Regions from separate parts of the Arthrobacter sp. Y3221087 genome, predicted to be linked through region 2. Evidence: riboswitches for the same ligand, from Rfam matches in the RefSeq annotation. Region 2 holds a riboswitch; each other region holds the start of a gene.
The links. Region 2 has a riboswitch for thiamine pyrophosphate ahead of AC5RUO_RS00055 (ECF transporter S component). Riboswitches for the same ligand answer to the same signal wherever they lie in the genome.
Positions count from the first base shown of each region.

Region 1: another riboswitch for thiamine pyrophosphate. It lies ahead of thiD (bifunctional hydroxymethylpyrimidine kinase/phosphomethylpyrimidine kinase); the one in region 2 lies ahead of AC5RUO_RS00055 (ECF transporter S component).
Region 3: another riboswitch for thiamine pyrophosphate. It lies ahead of thiO (glycine oxidase ThiO); the one in region 2 lies ahead of AC5RUO_RS00055 (ECF transporter S component).

Region 1 covers NZ_JBNHFE010000001.1:1,611,228-1,617,158, forward strand. The annotation lists gene AC5RUO_RS07655 (Rne/Rng family ribonuclease) at 1-2,621, shown strand, start outside; TPP riboswitch at 2,771-2,868, shown strand; gene thiD (bifunctional hydroxymethylpyrimidine kinase/phosphomethylpyrimidine kinase) at 2,876-4,426, shown strand; gene rplU (50S ribosomal protein L21) at 4,689-4,997, shown strand; gene rpmA (50S ribosomal protein L27) at 5,056-5,319, shown strand; gene obgE (GTPase ObgE) at 5,435-5,931, shown strand, end outside.
Region 2 covers NZ_JBNHFE010000001.1:8,640-14,570, forward strand. The annotation lists gene tal (transaldolase) at 1-686, shown strand, start outside; gene rpe (ribulose-phosphate 3-epimerase) at 759-1,436, shown strand; gene AC5RUO_RS00045 (ribose-5-phosphate isomerase) at 1,481-1,954, shown strand; gene AC5RUO_RS00050 (cupin domain-containing protein) at 2,099-2,461, shown strand; TPP riboswitch at 2,518-2,656, shown strand; gene AC5RUO_RS00055 (ECF transporter S component) at 2,717-3,340, shown strand; partial or broken gene AC5RUO_RS00060 (thiazole synthase) at 3,359-4,158, shown strand; gene AC5RUO_RS00065 (hypothetical protein) at 4,618-4,890, shown strand; gene AC5RUO_RS00070 (YcnI family copper-binding membrane protein) at 5,018-5,695, shown strand; gene AC5RUO_RS00075 (Gfo/Idh/MocA family protein) at 5,759-5,931, shown strand, end outside.
Region 3 covers NZ_JBNHFE010000001.1:1,166,290-1,172,220, forward strand. The annotation lists gene AC5RUO_RS05580 (DEAD/DEAH box helicase) at 1-501, opposite strand, end outside; gene AC5RUO_RS05585 (RNB domain-containing ribonuclease) at 801-2,312, opposite strand; gene thiE (thiamine phosphate synthase) at 2,395-3,126, opposite strand; TPP riboswitch at 3,154-3,272, shown strand; gene thiO (glycine oxidase ThiO) at 3,265-4,587, shown strand; gene thiS (sulfur carrier protein ThiS) at 4,584-4,820, shown strand; gene AC5RUO_RS05605 (thiazole synthase) at 4,825-5,640, shown strand; gene AC5RUO_RS05610 (4a-hydroxytetrahydrobiopterin dehydratase) at 5,684-5,931, shown strand, end outside.

The sequences.
Region 1 (5,931 bases), 1.6 Mb from region 2:
TGGTGCGCCCGGCTCCGGCCGTCCCGGAGGATGTGGAAGAGGACGACGCCGAGGACGGAGACGCCGACGATTCCGCCGGCCGCCGCAGGCGCCGCAGCCGAGGCCGCCGCAGCCGCAGCCGCCTCGAAGATCGTGACGCGGAGGCTGCCACTGACGGCGAAGCCGGCGACGACGCCGAAGCGGAGGGCGACGAAGCGTCCGCGCTCCTGGAAGAGGGCGTCACATCCCGCCGGCGGCGCCGGCGGCGCCGCGGTGACCAGGACCTCGAACTGACCGGCGGCGGGGATGACGATCCCCCCAACACCGTCACCCGTGTCCGCGCCCCGCGCGCGGTGACCGAGCAGGCCGCCAGTAACCGCGTGACCAGCGTCAAGGGTTCCACCCGGCTGGAAGCGAAGAAGCAGCGCCGGCGTGAGTCCCGCGATACCGGCCGCCGCCGCACGGTGATCACCGAGGCCGAGTTCCTGGCGCGCAGGGAATCCGTGGACCGCCAGATGATCGTCCGCCAGCGCGACGACAGAATCCAGATCGCGGTCCTCGAGGACGGTGTCCTCGCCGAGCACTTCGTCTCCAAGACCCAGCAGGACTCGCTGATCGGCAACGTCTACCTGGGCAAGGTCCAGAACGTGCTGCCCTCCATGGAGGCAGCATTCGTTGACATCGGGCGCGGTCGCAACGCCGTCCTGTATGCCGGCGAGGTCAACTGGGAGGCCGTCAACCTCGAAGGCAAGCAGCGCCGCATCGAAAACGCCCTTAAGTCAGGCGACACCGTCCTGGTCCAGGTCACCAAGGACCCGGTCGGCCACAAGGGCGCACGCCTGACCAGCCAGATCTCGCTGCCCGGCCGTTACCTTGTGTACGTTCCCGGCGGGTCCATGACTGGCATCTCACGCAAGCTGCCCGACGTCGAACGCAACCGGCTTAAGCGCATCCTCAAGGACCGCCTCCCGGAGCAGGCCGGCGTCATTGTGCGCACCGCGGCCGAAGGGGCGTCCGAGGAAGAGCTGACGCACGACATCAACCGGCTCCGCGCCCAGTGGGAAGGCATCGAAAGCCAGTCCACCTCTACCAAGGTCCTGGCTCCCGAACTGCTGTACGGCGAACCGGACCTCACCATCAAGGTTGTGCGCGACGTCTTCAACGAGGACTTCTCCAAGCTGATTGTGTCCGGTGAAGAGGCTTGGGACACCATCGAGGCCTACGTCACCTACGTTGCCCCGGACCTGGTGGGCCGCCTTGAGAAGTGGATCAAGGACCAGGACATCTTCGCCGCCTGGCGAATCGACGAGCAAATCCACAAGGCCCTGGAACGGAAGGTCTTCCTGCCGTCCGGCGGTTCCCTGGTGATCGACCGCACCGAAGCCATGACCGTGGTGGACGTCAATACGGGCAAGTTCACGGGCAGCGGCGGCAACCTTGAGGAAACCGTCACCAAGAACAACCTCGAAGCAGCCGAGGAAGTGGTGCGCCAGCTCCGCCTCCGGGACATCGGCGGCATCATCGTCATCGACTTCATCGACATGGTCCTGGAATCGAACCGGGACCTGGTCTTGCGCCGCCTGGTGGAATGCCTGGGCCGCGACCGCACCAAGCACCAGGTTGCCGAAGTCACGTCCCTGGGCCTGGTCCAGATGACCCGGAAGCGCATGGGCACCGGGCTCCTGGAGGTCTTTGGCGAGCAGTGCGAGGCCTGCGCCGGACGCGGCGTCGTCACCCACGACGACCCCGTGGAGCACCGCCGCGCCAACATCGTTGCTGCCGAGCACCACGTGCAGCGCACCGACAGCCGGCCTGACGCCCGTGCCGAAAGCCACCGGAACGAGGGCCAGCGGACCGACAGCAGCCAGCCCGGGGGACGCCCGGACCGCAAGCGGCGGCGCGGACGCGGCGGCCAGCAGCCCGATGTTGCGCCGGCGCCCGCTGTGCATGTCCACACCGTCCACCCGGACCCGGCCGACGCCGAGCGCCACGCCAAGGCTGAAGCCACCAGGCTGGCCCTTGCCAACATCGCGGCGGCTGCGCATGCGGCGCACCTGCATGACGACGAGGTCGCGGCGGCGAGGCAGGCCCAGTCGGCCCAGCCCGCGGCGCCTGCCGTGGAAGAGAAGCACGACGCCGGTACCCCGCCACGGCCTGCGGCTGTCCTGACCTTCGGCGGCGAGAAGGTTGCCCTGCCCTTCGTGGAGCACGCGGAAGAGCAGCCGCCCCGCCCTGCCCTCACCCTGGACAGGCTCGCGGAAGCCTTCGCCCACCTGGGCGAAACGGCGCCTGCCGCCGAAACCCCCGCGGAAGAACCGGAAGCCAGGCAACCCGAGGCCAGCCCTGGCGAGGCGGAGCAGCCGGTTCCTGCAGAAGCGGAGAAGGACTGGTCTGACCACACGGTGGACCAGTCCCGCCAGCGCCGGCCGCGGCGCAACCGCAGCGCCAGCCGCGCCCAGGGTGCAGCCAACGAAACCAGCGTGCAGCAGCACGAGAACGTTCCGGCACCCAGCGCCGGACACAGCCATGCTGCCAAGGCCCCGGAAACCGGATCGGCCTCACAGGAACGCAAGGAAGGCGCGCCCAAGCCCGCCGAGGCGCCCATCATCCTGGGCGTCGGGGTTCCTGCCTCTGAGCTCTAAGCCCAGGCAGGGCCACTGTGTGACCCGGGAAGTCCCCGCCTTATGGGCCGTTCCCCTCCGTATTCCGGGGGGAACGGCCCATAAGGCGGGGACTTCCTGCGTGCGGTGGCTGTCACTTTTCCCGGCTCCCAGGTCAGCGGCTAGGCTGGGTAACCGACACGGGGTGCCGCGCGAAGGGCCGGCTGAGATCCAGACCCGTTGAACCTGTCCGGCTAGTACCGGCGAAGGGATGTCCTTTGTCTTCGACCCTCTTTATGCCCGCGGAAACTTCCCAGCCCGGCGCCGTCCCGGATGCAACCGTCCAGGCCGCGCCCGGCCAGCCAGCGCTGCGCCGGGACGTGCCGCGCGTCCTGTCCATTGCCGGTTCGGACCCGTCCGGCGGCGCCGGCATCCAGGCGGACCTGAAAAGCATTGCGGCGCACGGCGGCTACGGCATGGCTGCCATCGCCGCCCTCACCGCGCAGAACACCCGCGGCGTGGCTGCCGTCCACCTGCCGCCCGCGTCATTCCTCGCCTGCCAGCTGGATGCCATCAGTGACGACATCAGCATCGATGCCGTCAAAATCGGCATGCTGGGCGACGCCGGAGTAATCGCCACAGTCCGGACCTGGCTGGAGAAGGTGCGTCCCGCCGTCGTGGTCCTCGACCCGGTAATGGTGGCCACCAGCGGTGACCGGTTGCTTCAGGAATCCGCCGAGGCGGCGCTCCGCGATCTGCTGCCGCTGGCCCACCTCATCACCCCGAACCTGGCCGAACTTGCCATGCTCGTGGGCGAAGAACCCCGGGATTCCTGGGCCGGGGCCCTGGAGCAAGGGCGGAAGCTGGCCGATGCCACCGGAGCAACCGTGCTGGTGAAGGGCGGCCACCTGCCAGATGCGCAATGCCCGGACGCACTGGTGAACACCACCGGCCTGCTGCGGGCGGAGGTCATCGAGGTACCGGGGGAGCGGGTGGCCACCAGGAACAGCCACGGAACGGGGTGCTCGCTGTCCTCTGCAATGGCCACGGTGCAGGCGCGGCGGGGGGACTGGGAGGCGTCGCTGCGGGAAGTGAAGCCCTGGCTGGCGGGGGCGCTCGCGGACTCCGCCCGGCTTGAGGTAGGGGCCGGCAACGGGCCCGTGCACCACTTCCACCACCTGCGGGCCGTTCCGCAGCCGGGGTCATTCGAAGCCCTGCTCCGGACTGAAGCTGAAGCGGACCTGGACGCCATCTACAGCCTGGACTTCATCCGCGGCCTGGTCTCGGGCAGCCTGCCGGAAAAGGAGTTTGCCTATTACCTGGCCCAGGATGCCATCTACCTGAACGGCTACTCCCGCGTGCTGGCACGGGCAAGCGCCCTGGCCCCCACGGAGGCGGAGCAGCTGTTCTGGGCCGGATCCGCGCAGCAGTGCCTGGAGGTTGAGTCCGAGCTGCACCGGTCCTGGCTCAGCTCGCGTCCCGTCCAGGCCGAACTTGGCTCCGTAACAAAGTCCTACGTCGACCACCTCATGGCGGCCTCGGCGTCGGGCAGTTATGCGGTGCTTGCCGCGGCTGTCCTGCCGTGCTTCTGGCTGTATGCAGAGGTGGGCAGGACCCTCCACGCCCAGTTCCTCGCCGCGGGCGAACCGGCAGGCCACCCCTACGCGGAGTGGCTCCGGACGTACGCTGACGAGGACTTCGCCGAAGCGACCCGGAAGGCCATTGCCATTGTGGATGCGGCCGGGCGGAGCGGCTCGGACGCCGAGCGGGCAGCCATGGTCACGGCCTTCAAGCAGTCCTGCCGCCTGGAAGTGGACTTTTTCGACGCGCCGCGGCTGCACGCCTGAGCCTGTGGCGCCCGTCCCGCCGGTACCATGGTTGGTGCGCGGCCCCGCCGTCCGGCCGGCCTGTGGTTCCTATCACAGCCGGCGCGCAGGAGCCAGCCTCATTTGCGGCCGAAGACAAAATTAGCGTAGTCTAGTTCTTCGGTGCTTACGCCAACACTTGGGTTATGACCCCACGGCGTTGAGGCACAGCGAGAAGCCAGCCTGTTAGAGCCGGTTCCGCACGCAAATTTAGTTAGAAACGTCGAGAGAAGTGAGTTCCCAAGTGGTGTACGCGATTGTCCGCGCAGGCGGCCGCCAAGAGAAGGTTTCCGTCGGAGACTTCGTTACCCTGAACCGCGTCGCCGGTGGGGCTGGCAGCACCATTCAGCTGCCCGCACTGCTCCTGGTTGACGGTGACAAGGTCACCTCTGCCGCTGCTGACCTGGCCAAGGTAACTGTTACGGCTGAGATCCTGAACGACCTCCGTGGTCCGAAGATTGTGATCCAGAAGTTCAAGAACAAGACCGGTTACAAGAAGCGCCAGGGTCACCGCCAGGAACTGACCAAGGTCAAGATCACTGGTATCCAGTAACCTTCGTTACTGTTCAGGTTTTTAGCAGATCCCCAGAACTTAGAGGCAGGCATTTCAAATGGCACATAAAAAGGGCGCGAGCTCCACTCGCAACGGTCGTGATTCCAACGCTCAGTACCTCGGCGTAAAGCGCTTCGGCGGCCAGGTTGTTTCCGCCGGCGAGATCATCGTCCGCCAGCGCGGCACCCACTTCCACCCGGGCGCCGGCGTGGGCCGTGGCGGCGACGACACCCTGTTCGCACTGACCCCGGGCGCCGTTGAATTCGGTACCCGCCGCGGTCGCCGCGTCGTCAACATCGTTGCTGCTGCAGCTGCAGAGTAACAACCAGCATTAAAGCGGTGGAGCGGGCCTGATGGCCCGCTCCACTGTTCTTTTAACCGCATTACAATCGTGATGGCGCTTTCGGCGCCGCGAAAACAGCACTGAGGAGATTTACGTGGCCAGCTTTGTAGACCGGGTAGTACTGCACGTATCCGGCGGTAGCGGCGGCCACGGGTGCGTCTCCGTCCACCGCGAGAAGTTCAAGCCCCTCGGCGGGCCCGACGGCGGCAACGGCGGCAATGGCGGCGACGTCATCCTGCGCGTGGACCACCAGACCACCACCCTCCTGGACTACCACCACGCACCGCACCGCCACGCCACCAACGGCGGCCCCGGCATGGGCGACTGGCGCGGCGGCAAGAACGGGGAAACCCTCGTCCTGCCTGTTCCCGACGGCACCGTGGTCAAGTCCAAGGACGGCGCCGTCCTTGCCGACCTCGTGGGCGAAGGCGCCGAGTATGTGGCCGCGGCCGGCGGCATCGGCGGCCTGGGCAACGCTGCCCTCGCATCCCAGAAGCGCCGTGCGCCGGGCTTCGCGCTGCTCGGCATCGAGGGCGAGTCCCGGGACGTCGTCCTGGAACTGAAGTCCATCGCTGACATCGCGCTTGTCGG
Region 2 (5,931 bases):
CCCTTGAGGGCCTTGAGGCCATCACTTCCGTTCTGGCCGAGGGTATCAGCGTCAATGTGACCCTGATCTTCTCGCTGGAGCGCTACCGTGCCGTCATCAACGCCTTCCAGGCCGGCCTGAAACAGGCCAAGGAGAACGGCCACGACCTCTCGAAGATCCATTCGGTGGCGTCCTTCTTCGTTTCGCGTGTGGATACCGAGATCGACAAGCGCCTCGACGCCATCGGCACCGACGAAGCCAGGGCGCTCAAGGGCAAGGCAGGCGTCGCCAACGCCCGCTTGGCTTACCAGGTCTACGAGGAGCTGTTTGCCACTGAACGCTGGGCAGTCCTGGCTCAAGCCGGCGCCCGCCGGCAGCGGCCGCTATGGGCCTCCACCGGTGTGAAGGACCCCGCTTACTCGGACACCCTCTACGTCACCGAACTCGCCGCCGTCGACGTGGTAAACACCATGCCCGAGAAAACGCTGGACGCCACTTTCGACCACGGCGTGATCACCGGCGACACGATCACCGGCACATACGAGGAAGCACAAGGTGTGCTCACCGCCATCGAGCGCCTCGGCGTCTCCTACAACGACGTCGTCACTCTCCTGGAATCCGAAGGTCTGGACAAGTTCGTGGCCAGCTGGAAGGAACTGCTGGCCGATGTTGAGGGCGCGCTCTCCAGCGCCCGGAAGGCATCCTGAACCATTGAGTGCGCCCTGCGCGGGACCCATAGGGGTCCCGCGCAGTGGCCGCAGATCAGAAAGGCGGACACCATGTCCAAGCCACCCCTAAATTGCTGTATCAATCCCAGCATCCTGTCGGCCGACTTCGTCAACCTCGAAGCAGAGCTTGCCCGCATCAGCAATGCCGATGCTGTCCACGTGGACGTTATGGACAACCACTTCGTCCCGAACCTGACCATCGGCCTGCCTGTCGTGGAAAGGATCCAGAAGGTCAGTCCTGTGCCGCTGGATGCCCATCTGATGATTTCCAATGCTGACACCTGGGCCCCCCAGTTCGCTGACGCCGGGATTGCCTCGGTCACCTTCCATGTTGAAGCATCGGTTGCACCGATCAAGCTTGCCCGTGAGCTTCGCGCCCGGGGCTCGAAGGCCGGCATGGCCCTGCGCCCTGCCACGCCGGTGGAACCGTACCTGGACATGCTTTCCGAACTGGACATGCTGCTGATCATGACCGTTGAACCGGGCTTTGGCGGCCAGGCCTTTTTGGACGTGATGCTGCCCAAGATCCGCCGGGCTCGCGCCGCCGTCGACGGTTCAGGGGTGAACGTAGCCATCCAGGTGGACGGCGGCATCACGGAAGAAACCATCACCCGTGCCGCCGAGGCCGGCGCCAACGTCTTTGTCGCGGGCTCGGCCGTGTACGGCAAACCTTCCCCTGCTGAGGCAATCGAGTCGCTGCGCGCGAACGGCCAGCTTGCCTTCGCATAGCAGCAGGCCGCCCCATCACCGTTACCAATCTTGAAGGACCCATAATGCGCGTTCACATCGCAACCGACCACGCCGGCATGGAGCTCAGCTCCCATCTGATCACCTCGCTCGCAGCCAGCGGCTACGAGATGGTGGACCACGGACCGGCCGCCTACGACGCCGAGGACGACTACCCCGCATTCTGCATCAACGCCGCCGCCGCCGTCGTGGCCGACCGGGCGGCAGGCATGGACGCGCTCGGAATCGTGCTGGGCGGCTCCGGCAACGGCGAGCAAATCGCCGCAAACAAGGTCAAGGGAGTCCGGGCAGCCCTCGCGTGGAACCTCGACACAGCCAGGCTCGCCCGCCAACACAACGATGCCAACGTGGTCGCCGTCGGAGGCAGGCAGCACAGCGTCGAAGAGGCCACGGAACTGGTCAAAGCATTCCTGGCAGAACCATTTACTAATGCCGAACGCCATGAGCGCCGCATCGGCAAAATCGCTACCTTCGAAACCACGGGCGAGATCGTCGAATAACCCCCACCAACAAAACCCCGGGCCAAGGTTGTCGTCAACCCTGCCGCCAGCCATCCCGGAAAGTTCTCCCGCTGCTTAGACCAGTCGGGGATCCCAACACCGACTCTCCCGTCCCGGGGGAGCAACCCAGAAAGGAAGATTCACATGAGCATAACTTTCGAGCCGACCGCCCTCTTCCAGGGGAAGCTGGACGAAGCACCGCTCGGTCCACCCCTGGCCGAAGTGCTGGGCGACGAGATTCCGACGCGGATCACTATCCCCTTTACCAGCGATGATTCCCGGATCCTCTCCGGAGTCTGGGAAGCTGACCCAGGCCTTTCACGATGGGAGTTTCTGGAGCGCGGCGAGTCGATCTACGTCCTTGAAGGCCGCATGGTGGTTACCGAGGATGGCGGAGAGCCGACTACCGTAGAGGCCGGAACCGCAGCTATCTTCCCCATCGGTTGGAAGGGCACCTGGGAAATCCAGGAGCGCATCAGAAAATTCTTCGTCATTTTCACGCCCTGACCCAGGGAAACTGTAAGGCCTGGACACGTGCCAGGCCTTACAGTTTGTAGCCATTCATACAACGACAGGGGAGCGCCGCCATCCGGCACTGGCCATGGCCGGGGACCGCAGGTGGGCGCTGAGAGTGCGGACAGCCGCAGACCCTCGAACCTGATCCGGCTAGTACCGGCGCAAGGGAGTCGAGTTCTCGAAGTCCGGTAACGGCAGTAGCCGCGTGCCGTGCTTTCCCCTCCTGTTTCCCAGGAGGATTTTTTCATGAGCACTGCAGCAATCAAGAAGACCACCAGCAAGTCCTGGCGCGTCGTGGACATCGTGGTGGCGGCCCTGATCGCCATCGCCGGCGGCGTGATTTTCTGGGCCTGGTCCCAGGGCGCGGCCGCGGTCTCCGGGCCCATGAACGCGGTTTACCCGCCCCTGACCGGCCTGATCGCCGGCGGCTGGATGATCCCGGCAGTGCTGGGCATGCTGATCATCCGCAAGCCCGGCGCGGCATTGTTCTGCGAGACCGTGGCAGCCACCGGTGAGCTCCTGATGGGCTCGCAGTACGGCGCCTCGGTGCTGTTCTCAGGCTTGGTCCAGGGCCTGGGCGCTGAAATCATCTTCGCGATCATCGTTTACAAGAAGTTCAACCTGCCGGTGTCGCTGCTGGCCGGTGCTGCCGCGGGCCTGTTCTGCGGCCTGAACGATTCCTTCGCGCCGTGGGGCTGGAACATTGCGTACTCCGGCGGTGACAAGCTTGCCTACATCATCTTCACCGCGATTTCCGGCGCGGTCATCGCCGGTGCCCTGTCATGGATCGCGACCCGTGGCCTGGCGAAGACCGGGGTCCTGAGCTCCTTTGCCTCGCGCAAGGCAGCCACGGAGTCCGTCCTCTCCTGAGGCCTGAAAGGTTAGCTGATGACCATCACCACCGAAATGTGCGTGGACAGCGATCCGTTGATCATTGACGGAGTCGAAATAACTTCGCGGCTCATTATGGGCATTGGCGGAGCCCCCAGCCTGGACGGACTCGGAAGCGCCCTCGTTGCTTCTGGGACCGAGCTGACCACCGTCGCCATGCGGCGCTATTCGCCGTCGGAGGCCGGTTCCTTATTCCAACTCCTGCTCGACCACAAGATCCGGGTGCTGCCCAACACCGCAGGCTGCTTCACGGCAAAAGATGCGGTGCTCACCGCCGAAATGGCGCGCGAAGCATTGGAAACCGACTGGGCAAGCTCGAGGTGATAGCTGACGAGCACACCCTGTTGCCCGATGCCGTGGAACTGGTCGATGCCACGGAGCAATTGGTCAACCGCGGCTTCAAGGTATTCGCGTACACCAACGATGATCCGGTCCTGGCCCTACGGCTCGAGCATCTGGGAGCCTCCACCGTTATGCCCCTTGGCTCACCCATCGGCACGGGCCTGGGCATCCCGAGCCCGCACAACATCGAGCTGATTGTGTCCCGCGCTTCCGTGCCCGTCGTGCTCGACGCTGGCATCGGAACCGCCTCGGACGCGGCCTTTGCAATGGAACTGGGGTGTGACGCTGTCCTGCTGGCTACAGCTGTCACCCGGGCACAGAATCCGGTGCGCATGGCCACCGCATTTAAACACGCAGTCCTCTCTGGAAGGCTGGCGAACCGCGGCGGCCGCATACCCCGCCGCGAGCATGCACTGGCGTCATCACCCTTGGAAGGACGAGCCGAGTTCCTGTAACGGGGTGCAGGCACCACCGACTGCAAGCCGTCCAAAACGGTAGGTAAAACCATCCTGATACAGCGTTTCCCACGACCACACATGACGGGATCATGGATGCCGGGAAGGAGCAGAGATGACGACACAAACGTCCGTCCGGCTGCTCCGCGCCGGTCTGGTGGGATCCCTGATTTTCATTCTCGGTGCGGGCGGACACCTCGCTGGTGGCGGTCACGCGCCCCGGCCCGAGGTCATGGCCGCGCTCTTCGTTGTGACCTTGGTTCCGATAGTGATGCTTTCCTCACACCGGTTCTCGGTACCTGGGCTTCTTTGTTCGCTGGGCGCCGGCCAAGGGTGGCTGCATTGGTCCCTTGACGCTCTCGGCCCCGGACAGCACCCCACCTCGGCTCTGCTGTTGCCCGCTTCCCGCATGCCGGACACCTGCCGGCTCCTGGCACAGACACTTCCGTGGGGATCGTCATGTCTTCCGCTGACGCAGCGAGCGGATGGCTGATGTTCACTGCCCACGCCGTTGCCACTCTGGTCACAGCGCTGCTCCTGGCTCGTGGCGAGGATGCGTTGCGCCTTGTAGCCACCTTGCTTGAGCCGCTCGTGCGACTCCCTGACTTCATCGCCTTGCCGCCGACGGTCCGCACCCGGTGGCGCACCGACGTCGTAACTTCCCCGGCAGCCGCCTCGCTGCGACTTCCTACCCGGCGAGGTCCGCCACCAGCCGTCCCCGCGGCCACCTGAGTACCCGCCTTCCGTCTGGAACACAGGAAACCAGGGACCGGCCGCCGCCGACAACAGGCGTGCGCCCCATGCCCCGCCTGGGTTTCTTGACCTCACCATCCCTTAGTTCCGCGAAAGGCATTCTGCCATGAAGACATCACCTCGCCGTACCCTTAGCACCGTCGCCGCCACAACATTGGCTGCCGGGCTGGTGGCCCTAAGCACAGGCACAGCTTCCGCCCACGTCCGCGTCGACCCTGACGGCACAGCCGAGGGCAGCTACACCCAACTAACCTTCCGGGTGCCAAACGAATCCGAAACGGCCAGAACCAGCAAACTCGAAATCTCCCTGCCCACGGAGACGCCATTCACCTCCGTCTCCGTGAAGCCCGTGGTCGGGTGGAAGGCAGAGGTGGTGAACAGCGAACTGCCGCAGCCCGTCACCGTCAACGGCGCAACCGTCACCAAGGCGCCGACCTCCGTCATCTGGACCGCGGATGAAGCTCACCAGATCGGTCCGCATGAGTACCAAACCTTTTCCATCTCGGTCGGCGTGCTGCCCAAAGCCGGTACTGAACTGATCCTGCCTGCGTCCCAGACCTACACCGACGGGAACACCGTGAAATGGGAACAGGAAACCAGCGAGAGCCAAGCCGAGCCAGAATACCCGGCCCCCGCCTTCACCACCACGGCAAAGACGGATGGCCACTCACAGGGCAGCACTGCAACTCCCAACGCCCACGTTCCGGCCGCGGCTGCGTCCAGCATCTCCGCTGCCACTGATGCGGGATCGGCAGTAGGATGGCTCGGCCTTGCAGCAGGCTGATCGGGCTGATCACCGGTGTAACTGCCCTCGCACGTACGCGCACCATTCGTCGAGGAGATTTAGATGAGCGATAAATTGCGTTGGGGCGTGCTCGGCACCGCCCGTATCGTCCGTAAGACAATCCCGGCGCTGCAGGAGGCGAAGAACGGGGAAGTCGTTGGCATCGCCTCCCGCACCGAGGGAAAGGCCAGGGAATACGCGGACAGGCACGGGATCCCGCAGGCGTTTAGCTCCTA
Region 3 (5,931 bases), 1.2 Mb from region 2:
CTCCACGCCCTGCTTCAGCGCTTCCACCTGCGGCTCGTAGGCACGGCCGCCGTAGATAGTGGCGATGCGGGCGTTGCGCTTGCGGGATGCGGTCTGCAGGTCGTTGGCCACCTGGACTGCCAGTTCGCGGGTGGGGACAATCACCAGTGCCTGCGGTGCACCCGGGACCGCCAGCTTGGCGTAGCCGGGGTCGTCCTGGCCGATGACGCGCTGCAGGGCGGGGATGCCGAAACCGAGGGTCTTGCCGGTGCCGGTCTTGGCTTGGCCAATGATGTCGTGCCCGGACAGTGCCACCGGCAGGGTCATGGCCTGGATGGGGAAGGGGTGGGTGATCCCGGCGTCGGCCAGCGATTCGACGATGTCCTCACGGACGTTGTAGTCGGAGAAGGACTTCTCCGCGATTTCGTGCGGCTTCTCGTCCGAGATGATGGTCTCTTCCGGCTCAATCACCTCGGTGCCGGTCTCGTCCGTCAGAAGCTGGTGGGTATGCAATTCACTCACAGGGAGTTTCCTTATTCATTTGGGCATTGGCGCTGCCTGCTCGACGGGCCGGCCGCAAGGCCGGTCCGGAGCACGCTCGGGCGCACAAGCATTTCCAGTGGAAGCCGATCGCGGGCTATCTAATGCTGGCACTGGTGACCAGCGGGCAAATCTCAAGATCGCGTAGGGGCGGGCTTGTTGGTTTCAAATCAAGGAAATCAACGACCGGGCATCCATTTCTACTTCTCCAGTCTAGCCGTACAGGGCCGCAATCCCGGCTTTTGCACCCTTCGGGGCGGGAAGCCGGCCCGCAACGGGCGTCAGCCGACCAGTTCGAAGTGGACCTCGCGGGTGGCAATATCGGAGGAAAGCAGGCGGACGCGGACCTTGGTGCCGGACTCCAGGTCGCCGGCGCAGCGGGCTGTTACAGCAGGTTCGGCGATCTGGATGATGCCGGAACCGCCGTTGCCGTTACCGTTCTTCCCGTTTCCGTTCTTCCCATTCCCATTGCGGGGGCTGCCGCCGTTGCCGTTGTCCTTTTGGGGCTTCGAGCCGGAGATGACGATGGCATCAAACTCCTGGCCGACATGGTTGACCAGCAGCGCGGCCTCCACGGTATCCAGCGCCATCCGCTCCATCCGGGACGCCAGCTGGTCCGAGCCGGCCATGATCTCGGGAAGCGACGGCAGGGCCTGCCGCGCCCAGCCAGGAACGTTGCCGCCGTTACTGAGAGCCTCGCAGATCACCAGCACAAAGCGGTCCACCAGCCGGCGCAGGGGAGCGGTGGTGTGCGCGTAGGCCGCACCGATGGCGGCCTGCACAGCAGCCTCCGGTACGATGCCGTCAAAAGCGGTGTATGAGGCTCCGCGGAACAGCATCCCCGCCGAGTGCATGATTGCCAGCTGCCGCGGTTCGGTGGGGTCCAGGCTGCGCAGGTACTCGCCGTAGCCGACCTCGCCGTCCCACGGTTTCCCCAGCACCTCCGTCTGGAGTTTGAAGTGGTTCAGGGAGCGTTCGTCCGGCGCGGGCATGGTCCGCAGGATGCCCACCTTGCCGTCCAGCATGAGCTGCGCGGCAGCCATGCCCGTCATGAGCGAAATCTGGGCGTTCCAGTCCTCCACGGGCAGCTGCGGCGCGGCGGCGATGCGGTAACCGCCGTCGGGGAGCTGGACGATCTCCTGCTCCGGCATGTTCAGGCTGGCGCCGTCACGGGCGCGTTCCAGCTCCACGCGCTTGAGGCCAACCTCTTTCAGCAGCTGCAGGACCGGGGATGCGGTGCCGGCGTCCAGTTGGGCCTGCGCGCCCTTGTAGCTCAGCTTGGCGCGGCTGCGCATCCGTGCCCGTCTGACTGTGGCAGAGGTGACTTCGGCATTGCCGTCCAGGCGGAAGTCCCAGACGAAGGCCGGACACTCCTGGCCAGGCAGCAGGCTCCCCGCCCCTTCGCTGATGACCTCCGGATGCAGCGGAATTCGGCCGTCGGGGGCGTAGAAGGTCTGCCCGCGGCGCCGCGTTTCCTGGTCCAGCGGTCCGCCCGGCTTCACGAAGGCCGGAACGTCGGCGATGGCGTACAGCACGTGGTAGCCGCCGCCGTCGGCCTCTATGAAGAGCGCCTGGTCCAGGTCCGTGGACGAGGCCGGATCGATGGTGATGAATTCGACCCCGGTCAGGTCGTGGGACGGAAGCTCCAGCGCGGCCACGGCCGCTTCGGCGTCCCGGACCGCGTGCTCCGGGTATGGCCCGGGCAGCTCCAGCTCGGTCCGCAGCGCGCCCAGGGCCTCTTCCAGCGCGTTGTTGTGCTCATGGACGTTGGGAGCCAGCCGATGGTGTGACACGAAAATCAGCCTAGCCCGAAGACCGCCGAATATGCAGGCCATTGGCGGGATAGAAGGCAGGGCCGTGTTGCCCGCCGGCAGGTCAGGACGCGGCAGCGTCCAAAACGGCCAGGAGTGAGGCCGCCGCCGCGGCGGGATCCGCCGCTTCGGTGATGGCCCGCACCACCACAATCCTCCGGGCCCCCGCTTCCACCACCTCGCTGATATTGGAGTGGTCGATGCCGCCGATGGCGAACCACGGCACCTCGTTGCCGGTTTTGGCCGCGGCTGCTGCAGCGTATTTCACCAGCTCCGGTCCCACGGCGGCCCGGCCCGGTTTGGTGGGGGTGGCCCAGACCGGCCCGACGCAGAAATAGTCCAACCCGGCAGGCCCTGCGGCGGCAACGAGTGCGGCATCCACCTGTTCCGGGGTGTGGCTGGAGAGTCCAATGGCGGCGTTGCCGTTCAGCAGGGTGCGTGCCGCGGGCAGGGGGAGGTCCTTTTGCCCGATGTGGAACACCGGCGCGCCGGACAACACCGCGACGTCGGCGCGGTCATTCACTGCCCACAGCCGGCCATGGCGCTGCGCAGCCTCCCTGAGGACGGCCAGCAGTTCCAGCTCCTCGGCAGCCTCGATGGTCTTGTCGCGGAGCTGGATAATGTCCACTCCGCCGGCGAAGGCGGCATCCACGAAATCCCTGAAGTCACCGCGGTCAGCGCGGGCGTCAGTACACAGATAGAGGCGGGCAGACTTGAGCCCTGCGGTTCCCTCGGCGGTGGTGAAGGCATCGGTTGCGGAGGCGCCGGCAGCGGCAGCGGAGTGGGACACATTCATGGCTGCAAGCCTAGTTCCTCTACACTTGCCTCGTACTGCGGGAGCCTGCGGCAGCTGTCATAAAGCGCCGGGCTGAGAGGGCGTCAGAGCCGACCGCTTGACCTGATCCGGGTAATTCCGGCGTAGGGAAGGAGACACATGGGCACCCCCAACACAGCACCCCCGCAGCCCCCCAACGGCACCATCAGGGCCGACGTCGCAGTCATCGGCGGCGGAGTGGTGGGCCACGCAATCGCCTGGGAAGCACAGCGCTCAGGCCGCAGCGTCGCGCTGATCGACGACGCCCCCGGCTCCGGCGCCAGCTGGGCGGCAGCCGGGATGCTCGCACCGGTGAGCGAGCTGCACTACCAGGAAGAGGATCTCCTGGACCTGATGCTGGCCTCTTCCGCCCGGTGGCCCGGCTTCATCGCGGACCTGTCCTGTGCATCCGGGGAGAAAACCGGGTACCTGACGACGCCCACCCTCGCCGTAGGTGCCGACGCCGCCGACCGCCGGGCTTTGATGGACCTGCGCGCGGTCCAGCAGGCCAATGGCCTGGCTGTTGAGCCGTTGACCGTCCGCGAGGCGCGGCGGCGGGAACCTTTGCTCAGCCCCGCCATCGCGTGTGCCCTCGACACCCCCGCGGACCACCAGGTGGATCCCCGGCTCCTGGTGTCCTGCCTTCGCAACGCCCTCGCCGGGGAAGCCGCCGGCCGCGGCCCCGCAGTTGCGGGCGCAGTGGAAGGCTACGCGGTGCCGGACAGGGCCTTGGGCCTGCTGTGGGCGGATGACACTGTTGCGGGAGCCCGGCTCGCCGGCGGCGGCACAGTGCTGGCCGGAGAAACCGTGGTGGCCAATGGACTGGATGCCGCTGCGCTGATGGACTTGCCCGCGGGCCTGCTCCTGCCGCTGCGGCCGGTCTACGGGGACATCCTCCGCCTCGCCGTACCGCAGCACCTCCGGCCGCTGGTGACGGCCACCGTCCGCGGCCTGGTCCGCGGCGTGCCGGTGTACATCGTCCCCCGGGAGGACGGAACGGTGGTGATCGGAGCCACCCAGCGTGAGGATGCCCTCGCCGGGGCCGGTGCCGTACCCCCGCAAGCCCTCCGGTCCGCTGCCGGAACGGTGTCCGCAGGCGGCGTCTATCAGCTACTCCGGGACGCGCAGGTCCTGGTCCCGGCCGTGGCCGAGCTGGAATTGCTTGAATGTACGGCGCGGGCCCGGCCGGCGACCCCGGACAACGCCCCGCTGCTGGGCAGGGTGCCCGCCGCTCCGGGCTCCAACCCGGGCGGGCACATCGCCGGCCTGATCATGGCCACCGGATTCTTCCGGCACGGCGTCCTCCTGTCACCCGCAGCCGGCGCCATCTGCCGGGACCTGATGGACGGCACCGCGGACCCCCGCTGGGAAACGTTCAACCCTGGCCGCTTCTCCGGCCGCCAAACCTCCGCTGCAAGCGTCAACATCAAGGAGACAGCATGAACATCACCCTGAACGGAAACCACCATACGGTGGCTGAGGGGGCCTCCATCACCACCCTCATCAGCGAGGTCACCGGCCGTACCGTGGGGGCTGACGGCCAGGCCAAGGACGGGAACAGGCTGGGTGTCGCCGTGGCGCACAACGCGCAGGTGGTTCCCCGGAGCCAATGGTTCGCCACGGCGCTCGCCGACGGTGACGACGTCGAGCTTGTCACGGCAGTGCAGGGAGGCTGACACCATGACCGAATCCGATACCCTGACCACCACGGTTGTGCCCAACCTGGACGATGCCCTGGTTATTGACGGGGTGCCCCTGGCGTCCCGGCTCATCATGGGGACCGGGGGCGCCCCGAGCCTCGACGGGCTTGGCGCAGCACTCCTGGCCTCCGGCACGTCCCTGACCACCGTGGCAATGCGGCGCTACTCCACCGCGGAGACGGGCTCGCTGTTCCAGCTCCTGGTGGACCACGGCATCCGGGTACTGCCGAACACCGCCGGCTGCTTCACCGCCCGGGACGCCGTCCTCACTGCCGAACTCGCCCGCGAGGCGCTGGAAACGGATTGGGTGAAGCTCGAGGTCATTGCCGACGAGCACACCCTCCTTCCCGACGCCGTCGAGCTGGTGGAGGCCACCGAACAGCTGGTGGACCGCGGCTTCAAGGTGTTTGCGTACACCAATGATGACCCGGTCCTGGCGCTGCGGCTGGAGAACCTCGGCGCCACCGCCGTGATGCCGCTGGGAGCGCCCATCGGCACGGGACTGGGAATCCTGAACCCGCACAACATCGAGCTGATCGTCTCCCGCGCCTCCGTCCCGGTGGTCTTGGACGCCGGGATCGGTACGGCCTCCGACGCCGCCCTGGCCATGGAGCTCGGTTGCGACGCCGTGCTGCTGGCTACGGCGGTCACGCGGGCGCAGAATCCGGCCCTGATGGGGGAGGCATTCAAACACGCCGTCATCGCCGGTAGGCTGGCGAAAGCGGCGGGCCGCATTCCCCGCCGCGAACACGCGCTGGCATCGTCGGCAATGGAAGGCCGGGCCGAGTTCCTCTAGGCCGGGACCGTGCCGGCTGATGCCCCTCAAGCAAGGAGCAGCAGTGGCCGGCAAAGATGCCCTTCCCCAGGAACAGATCCACCAGGCCCTCGCAGGGCTGCCCGACTGGCGATACCACGATGGCGGGCTGGTGACCGCCTTCAAGACGCCGACGGCGGCTGCCGCACTCGAGCTGATTGCCGCCGTCGGACGCATTGCTGAGGAACAGAACCACCACCCGGACCTGGACTGGCGCTACAACCGCGTCTTCATCCGCTACACCTCGCATGACGCAGGAGGGCAGGTGACCGG